DNA from 2 places in the Agromyces sp. CCNWLW203 genome. Region 2 is predicted to be linked to the other one. Evidence: riboswitches for the same ligand, from Rfam matches in the RefSeq annotation. Region 2 holds a riboswitch; the other holds the start of a gene.
The links. Region 2 has a riboswitch for thiamine pyrophosphate ahead of VPH61_RS09645 (ECF transporter S component). Riboswitches for the same ligand answer to the same signal wherever they lie in the genome.
Positions count from the first base shown of each region.

Region 1: linked by a shared signal. The riboswitch ahead of thiM (hydroxyethylthiazole kinase) and the one ahead of VPH61_RS09645 (ECF transporter S component) in region 2 are both predicted to bind thiamine pyrophosphate.

Region 1 covers NZ_JAZHYX010000008.1:186,385-189,781, forward strand. Annotated here, with positions in the region: gene VPH61_RS17475 (fibronectin type III domain-containing protein) at 1-707, shown strand, start outside; gene VPH61_RS17480 (hypothetical protein) at 1,019-1,420, opposite strand; TPP riboswitch at 1,503-1,615, shown strand; gene thiM (hydroxyethylthiazole kinase) at 1,606-2,496, shown strand; gene thiE (thiamine phosphate synthase) at 2,493-3,155, shown strand; gene VPH61_RS17495 (bifunctional hydroxymethylpyrimidine kinase/phosphomethylpyrimidine kinase) at 3,152-3,397, shown strand, end outside.
Region 2 covers NZ_JAZHYX010000003.1:315,119-318,515, forward strand. Annotated here, with positions in the region: gene VPH61_RS09640 (ABC transporter ATP-binding protein) at 1-1,049, opposite strand, end outside; gene VPH61_RS09645 (ECF transporter S component) at 1,052-1,687, opposite strand; TPP riboswitch at 1,727-1,836, opposite strand; gene VPH61_RS09650 (hypothetical protein) at 1,899-2,231, opposite strand; gene VPH61_RS09655 (DNA polymerase IV) at 2,295-3,397, opposite strand, start outside.

The sequences.
Region 1 (3,397 bases), on a different contig from region 2:
CGGCACCGGCCACGCCCGACGCGCCGATCGCGACGGTCACTGGCAACGACCTGACCGTGTCGTGGACCGCACCCGCCGACGGCGGCTCGCCGATCACGGAGTACCTCGTCTCCCTGAACGGCGGCGGCCCGGTCTCGGTGCCCGGCGGCACCACGACGCGAACCTTCACCGGCCTCGCGGGTGGCGACTACACGGCGACCGTCGCCGCACGGAACGCCGTCGGCACCTCCGCGGCATCCGCTGCATCGACCGCCGTGACCGTGGTGGCGCCGCCGGCCGTGGACCCGACGACCGTGAAGGGGTCGGTGGCGGTGACCGGCGACCTCGTGCCCGGTGGCCGCATCACGGTCGTCGGCAACGACCTCGCCCCCGGAGTGGACGACTTCGCGGTCGAGCTCCACTCGACGCCGCAGACGCTCGGCACGGTGACGACGAACGGCGACGGCGGATTCACGTTCACGGGGAGCATCCCCGCCGCAACGCCCGCCGGCGCGCACTCGATCGTCGTCACGATCGACGGCGTCGAGGTCGCGAGGTCGTCGATCGCGGTCGCCGCGGCCGGCTCAGGCGCTGCCGCGGCGAGCGCGGGCCTGGCCTCCACCGGAGTCCAGTTCGTCGACCTGCTCGGCTGGCTGGCCCTCGCACTGCTCGTCGCGGGCGGGGCGGCATTCGCGGTCGTGCGCGTACGGGCACGTCGCGTGAGCTGACTCGACGCGCACCGATCGGGGGCGGATGCCACGCGGCATCCGCCCCCGTTCTCGTTGCCGAGCGCCCCGTCGGGTGGCGTAACCGGAATTACACGCGTGTTCGGCGCCGCATCCGGCGGGCCGAGAGCGCAATCCCGCCGAGCGCCAGCACGACGCCCGCGAGCAGTGCCGTCAGCGGTGCATCGGTGCCGGGTCGCCGCGAGGGCGGGCCTTGCGGGGTGACTACCGCCGGTGCCGGCTCAACGAACTCGACGGTCGACTCGCTCGGGAATCGCGAAGCTGCGTCCGACGCCCCACGCCTCGCTGGGTTCCTACTTGAGCGTGAAGCCGGGGAAGCCGCAGGCGAACCAGGCCTGCGCCGCGTAGGTCTGCCTCAGCACGCCCTGCTTGAGGATCGCGGAGCCGTTGCCGTCGGCCGCGACGCGGTACATGAGCGCGTACAGGGTCCCGTTCGACGAAGTGGGCTGGAGGTCATCGAAGTGCCGGTTCTCACCGGCGTCGAGGATGAAGTACTCGTCGATCGGCTGAACGCCGCCGGGCTTCCAATCGGTCGCGATCGAGACGCCGACGCGGTGGTCGCAGTTGTTGAAGAACGTGATCGACGCTCCGAGATCGATCGTGGGCACCTGTGCCTGCGCGGGCTGGGCGGCGATGAGGCCTACGGCGAGCAAGGCCGCCGCGGCCGCACCTGCGAGCGTGCTTCGTGTCTTCATCCTCCGAACGTACGGGGCGGCCCTGCTCCTCGTCCATGGGCACTCCTCCCCATCCGCTGCCGCCGCGGCCACTAGGCTTCTTCGCAGTGACACGGGGTGCCGTGCGCCGCTTCACCCGAAGCGGGCATGGCTGAGAACACACCCGTCGAACCTGATCTAGTTCGAACTAGCGAAGGGATGTCGCATTGAGCGATCGTCTGTCCATCGACCCTGCCCACTCGAGCGCACAACTGCTCGACCGATTGCGCGAGGCCACGCCGCTCGTGCAGTGCATCACGAACACCGTGGTCTCGGGATTCACCGCGAACGCCCTGCTCGCGATCGGCGCCGCCCCCGCGATGGTCGACATCGTCGGGGAGGCTGCCGAATTCGCGCGGATCGCGAACGGCCTGCTCGTGAACCTCGGCACGCCGGCTCCCGAACAGCGCGCCGCGGCTCGCGAAGCCGTCGCCGCCGCGCATGACTCGGGCACGCCGTGGGTGCTCGACCCGGTCGCCATCGGCGCGCTGCCGATCCGCACGGCGCTCGCGCACGAGCTCGTCGAGTCGCGGCCGGCCGTAATCCGCGGCAATGCGAGCGAGATCCTCGCCCTCGCGGGGGTCGGAGCCGGCGGCCGCGGTGTCGACGCCGCCGACTCGACCGACGCAGCGGCCGAGGCCGCGGCACTCCTCGCCGGTCGGTTCGGATCGGTCGTCGCCGTGTCTGGCCCCGTCGACCTCATCACCGACGGGCGCTCCACCGTGCGCATCGCGAACGGCGACGCGCTGCTCACTCGTGTCACGGGCGGCGGCTGCGCCCTCGGTGCGATCACGGCCGCGTTCGTCGCGATCGCCGACGATGCATTCTCCGGTGCCGTGGCGGCGACCCTCGTCTACACGGTGGCCGCGGAGCTCGCCGCCGCCGGCGCAGCTGGGCCGGGCACGTTCGCGCCGAGATTCCTCGATGCGCTCGCCGCGGTCGGGCCGGACGATGTGCTGGAGCGGGCTCGCGTCTCGGGCGCGCTCGCCGACACGGCGTGTCTTGCCGAAACGCTCGACGACGCGACGCTCGCCGCCGCTCGCGGAGGCATCGCATGATCGCGCGCACCGTGCTCGACCTCTCGATCTACCTCGTCACCGACTCGGCCCTCTGCGGCGAGCGCGGCGTCGTGCCCGTCGTCGCCGAGGCCGTCGCGGGCGGCGTGCGCGTGGTGCAGGTGCGCGACAAGGGTGCGGAGGCATCCGCTCTGCTCGCCCAGCTCGAAGCGCTCGCCGAGGTCATCGACGGCCGGGCGGCCCTGCTCGTGAACGACCGTCTCGATGTCGCGCTCGCCGCTCGCGCGAGCGGCATCGCGGTCGACGGCGTGCACCTCGGCCAGGGCGACGCCGCGGTGGTCGTCGCGCGCGACCGGCTCGGCCCCGACGCCGTCGTCGGCCTCACCGCCAACACGGCGGCCCACCTCGAGGCGGTGCGACGGATGCCGCGTGGCACGGTCGACTACCTGGGTGTCGGCGTGATCCGGCCGACGACGACGAAGCCCGATCATCCGCCGGCCCTCGGCATCGACGGCTTCGGCCGCTTCGCCGCGGAGTCGGAGCTGCCGTGCGTCGCGATCGGCGGCATCGCGCTCGCCGACGTCGCACCGCTCCGCGAGGCCGGTGCCGCGGGCGTCGCCCTCGTCTCGGCGATCTGCGCGGCCGACGACCCGCGGGCCGTCTCCCGAGATCTCGCGAACCGATGGGAGGCGGCGCGATGACGGCACGAGTGCTGAGCATCGCCGGCAGCGACCCCTCGGGCGGCGCCGGCATCCAGGCCGACCTGAAGTCGATCTCGGCCGTCGGCGGCTACGGCATGGCCGCGATCACCGCCCTCACGGCGCAGAACACGCGCGGGGTGCGCGAAGTGCACGTGCCGCCGGCGAGCTTCCTCGCCGCACAGCTCGACGCGATCTCCGACGACATCACGATCGACGCCGTGAAGCTCGGCATGCTCGCGAAC
Region 2 (3,397 bases):
TCGCGCGACCGCCAGCGGATCGGTTCCGCCCTGAGCCCGTCGGCGAGCTCGGCCGAAGCGCGCACCGTGCCGCCGAGCGGCGAGAGGAGCCCGCCCATCGTGAGCGCGAGCGTCGATTTGCCCGCACCGTTCGGCCCCGTGAGCACCGTCGAGGCGGCGCGCGGCAGGGCGAGCGAGAGCCCGCTGCGCACGACGGCGTCGCTTCGACGGCCGATCGCGAGATCGAAGGCTTCGAGATCGACGACGGATGCCGCGGGCGCGGGCCGTGCGGCCGCAACGGCCGGTGGCGCCCCTGGCACCCACACCCCGGCCGCCAGCAGTTCGTCGCGCTGCGCCGAGATGACCGCATGCGGCTCGCCGTCGGCGATCAGTCGCCCGTCGCGGCCGAGCACGACCACGCGGGTGACGAGGTCGATCCAGACGTCGACGCGGTGCTCGACGACGACGAACGTCGCGCCGGTGCGATCGAGCGTGCGGGCGACCGCCTGCCGCACCTCGTGGACGCCCGCGGGGTCGAGGTTCGCCGTCGGCTCGTCGAGCAGCAAGAGCCCGGGGCGCATGGCGAGCGCACCCGCGAGGGCGAGGCGCTGCTTCTGGCCGCCCGACAGCGCACTCGTCGAGTGGTCGAGGGGCACGTCGAGACCGACCTCGTCGAGCGCGCGGCGCACGCGCGGCCAGATCTCGTCGCGGGGGATGCCGAGGTTCTCGCACCCGAACGCGACGTCGTCGCCGACCCTCGCGAGGATCACCTGCGAGTCGGGGTCCTGCAGCACGAGGCTCGCTCGACCGCGCACGGCGCCGGGCCACTCGCCGTCGAGCAGCAGCGTGCCGGTCTCTTCACCCTCTTCGGCACCACCGTGAACACCGGCGAGTGCGTGCAGGAGCGTCGACTTGCCCGAACCCGAGGGGCCGAGCAGCAACACCCGCTCCCCCGGTGAGACGATGAGGTCGATGCCGTCGAGCGCCGATCGCAGACGACCGGCGTGCCGCCACCCCCACCCGCGCGCCTCCACGCGCGCGGGTGAGATGGCACCGGAATCGTTTGCCACGATCAGACCCGCTGTGCCACGTCTTGACCTGCCGCGAAGCGGCTGAGCGCACCCGTAGCGGCGAGACCGCGCACGATGAGCCAGCCGAGGAGTCCGGCGAGCACCGCACCCGAGATGACGACGGTCGTGAAGTAGAGCCCGAGGAACTCGGCCGACTTCGCGAGGTTGCCCGAGGTGAAGAGTTCGAGCGTCCACGCCGCGGCGCCTGCGGCGGCACCAGCGAGCATCGCGGGCATCAGGCCGAAGCGACGGTAGGCGAAGATCGCGAACACCAGTTCGGCGCCGAGTCCCTGCGCGAGCCCCGAGTAGATCGTCTCGATGCCCCACTGATTGCCGATGAGGGCCGAGACGATCGCGGCGAGCAGTTCGACGAAGAGCGCGGCGCCCGGCTTGCGGATGATGAGCCCGCCGAGCACACCGCCGATGAGCCAGATGCCGACGGCGACGCCGCCGAGTCCCGGTGTGAGCGCGTCGGCCGCGCTGAACCAGGCGTAGCCGACGTTGTTCCAGAAGAGGAACAGGAGCCCGGTCGCGACGCCGATGACGCTGGCGACGACGATGTCGACGACCCGCCAGCGCAGGTCGCGGGACTTGCGGGGTGTGGAGGGGCTGCTGGTTTCTGATGCTGCAGTGTGCACTGTCGTGCCCTTTCGATTCGTGGAAAGAGGCACGGGAAATTGAGATGTGTTCAGCCTCCCTGCGCTGGCATGACCCAGATCAGGTTCGACGGTCGAAGGTTGAGAACCTTCCTCTCAGCCCGGCTCACCGGACTCCCGTGTTCGAGCACGAGTATACGCCGATGGCGCGGTCCACGACGGCGACGGCCTCTGCCGCGACCGAAGGACGGCGTCAGCGCTTGAGTGCGCGGATCACCATTCGAAGGGCCTTGCCGGTGACCCAGACGAGCGGCGTGGCGACGAGCAGCAGCCCGATGAGGTTCGGTTCGAAGCGCACATCGCCCGCGCGGCCGACGTATGCGCCGAGCGGAATGGAGAGACCCCCGCCGCCACCGCCGCCCGCCTGGTCGCCGGCGCCATCCGAGCCACTTCCCGCGCCGAAGCCGTAGTACCCGAGCGCAACAGGCACGACCGTCGTGCCGTCGATGTCGACGGCATCGCCGTACGAGGTCTTCACGCCGACGCCCGCGACGGTCTCGGCAAGTTCCAGAACGAGTTCAGCCATGTGCCAACGCTACCTGCGCGTGCGTCCGTGAACCACCCCTTGCGGGATTCGCCGAACGCGGATTCAGCGGAGGCCACCGCCATCTGGATCTTTGCGACGCGTCGACTCGACCCGATCTGCTGCGCGCTTGACGAGTGAGGCGGGCCGCACCGCACCACGCCCGAACCGCGCCGTCACCTCGTCGATCGTGCGCTCGGCCTCGCGCCACTCCTCGTCGGGGTCCCACAGCATGGCGCCGCTGCCCGAGGGCCGCAGCTGCTCGGCCCGCACGCCGATGAGGCGGATGCGGGCGCCGTCGCCAGCGAGTTCACCGAGCGCAGCGGACGCCTCGTCGTAGATGCGCCTCGCGACATCCGTCGGCTCGCCCAGGGTGCGCGACCGCGTGACGGTGCGGAAGTCGCCGTATCTCAGCTTCAGCACGACCGTGCGCCCGACCACACCCGCGCGGCGGAGTCGCACCGCGACGTCGTCGGAGAGGCGCAGCAGCTCGCGTCGCAACTGCTCGAGGTCGGTGAGGTCGTATCCGAAGGTGACCTCGTGCCCGATGCTCTTCTCTTCGCGCCCCGTGACGACGTCTCGAGCGTCGACGCCCATGGAGAGATGAGCGAGCTTCGCGGCGAGGGCCGGTCCGAGCGCTCGTGCCAGCGCGTCGGCGGGCATCGCCGCCACATCGCCGACCGTGCGGAGCCCGATGCGTGTCAGCGACTCCTCGGTGACCTTGCCGACGCCCCAGAGCGCGGAGACCGGCAGCGGATGCAGGAACTCGAGCGTGCGGTCGGCCGGAACGACGAGCATGCCGTCGGGTTTCGCCCGGCTCGACGCGACCTTCGCGACGAACTTCGTGGCCGCGACGCCGACCGAGCAGGTGAGGCCGGTCTCGTCGTGCACGCGACGACGCAGGCCCCAGGCGATTTCGGCAGGGCTGCCGTGGAGCCGGCGGGCGCCCGAGACGTCGAGGAACGCCTCGTCGATCGAGAGCTTCTCGACGAGCGGCGTGACCTCTTCGAAGATCTGCATGACCCGCCGCGAGTACTCGGTGTAGCTCGCGTAGTCGCCGCGCAGCACGACGGCGTTCGGGCAGCGCTGCAGCGCGAGCGACATGGGCATCGCCGAGTTGACGCCGTAGCGACGCGCCTCGTAACTGGCCGCCGACACCACGCCGCGCC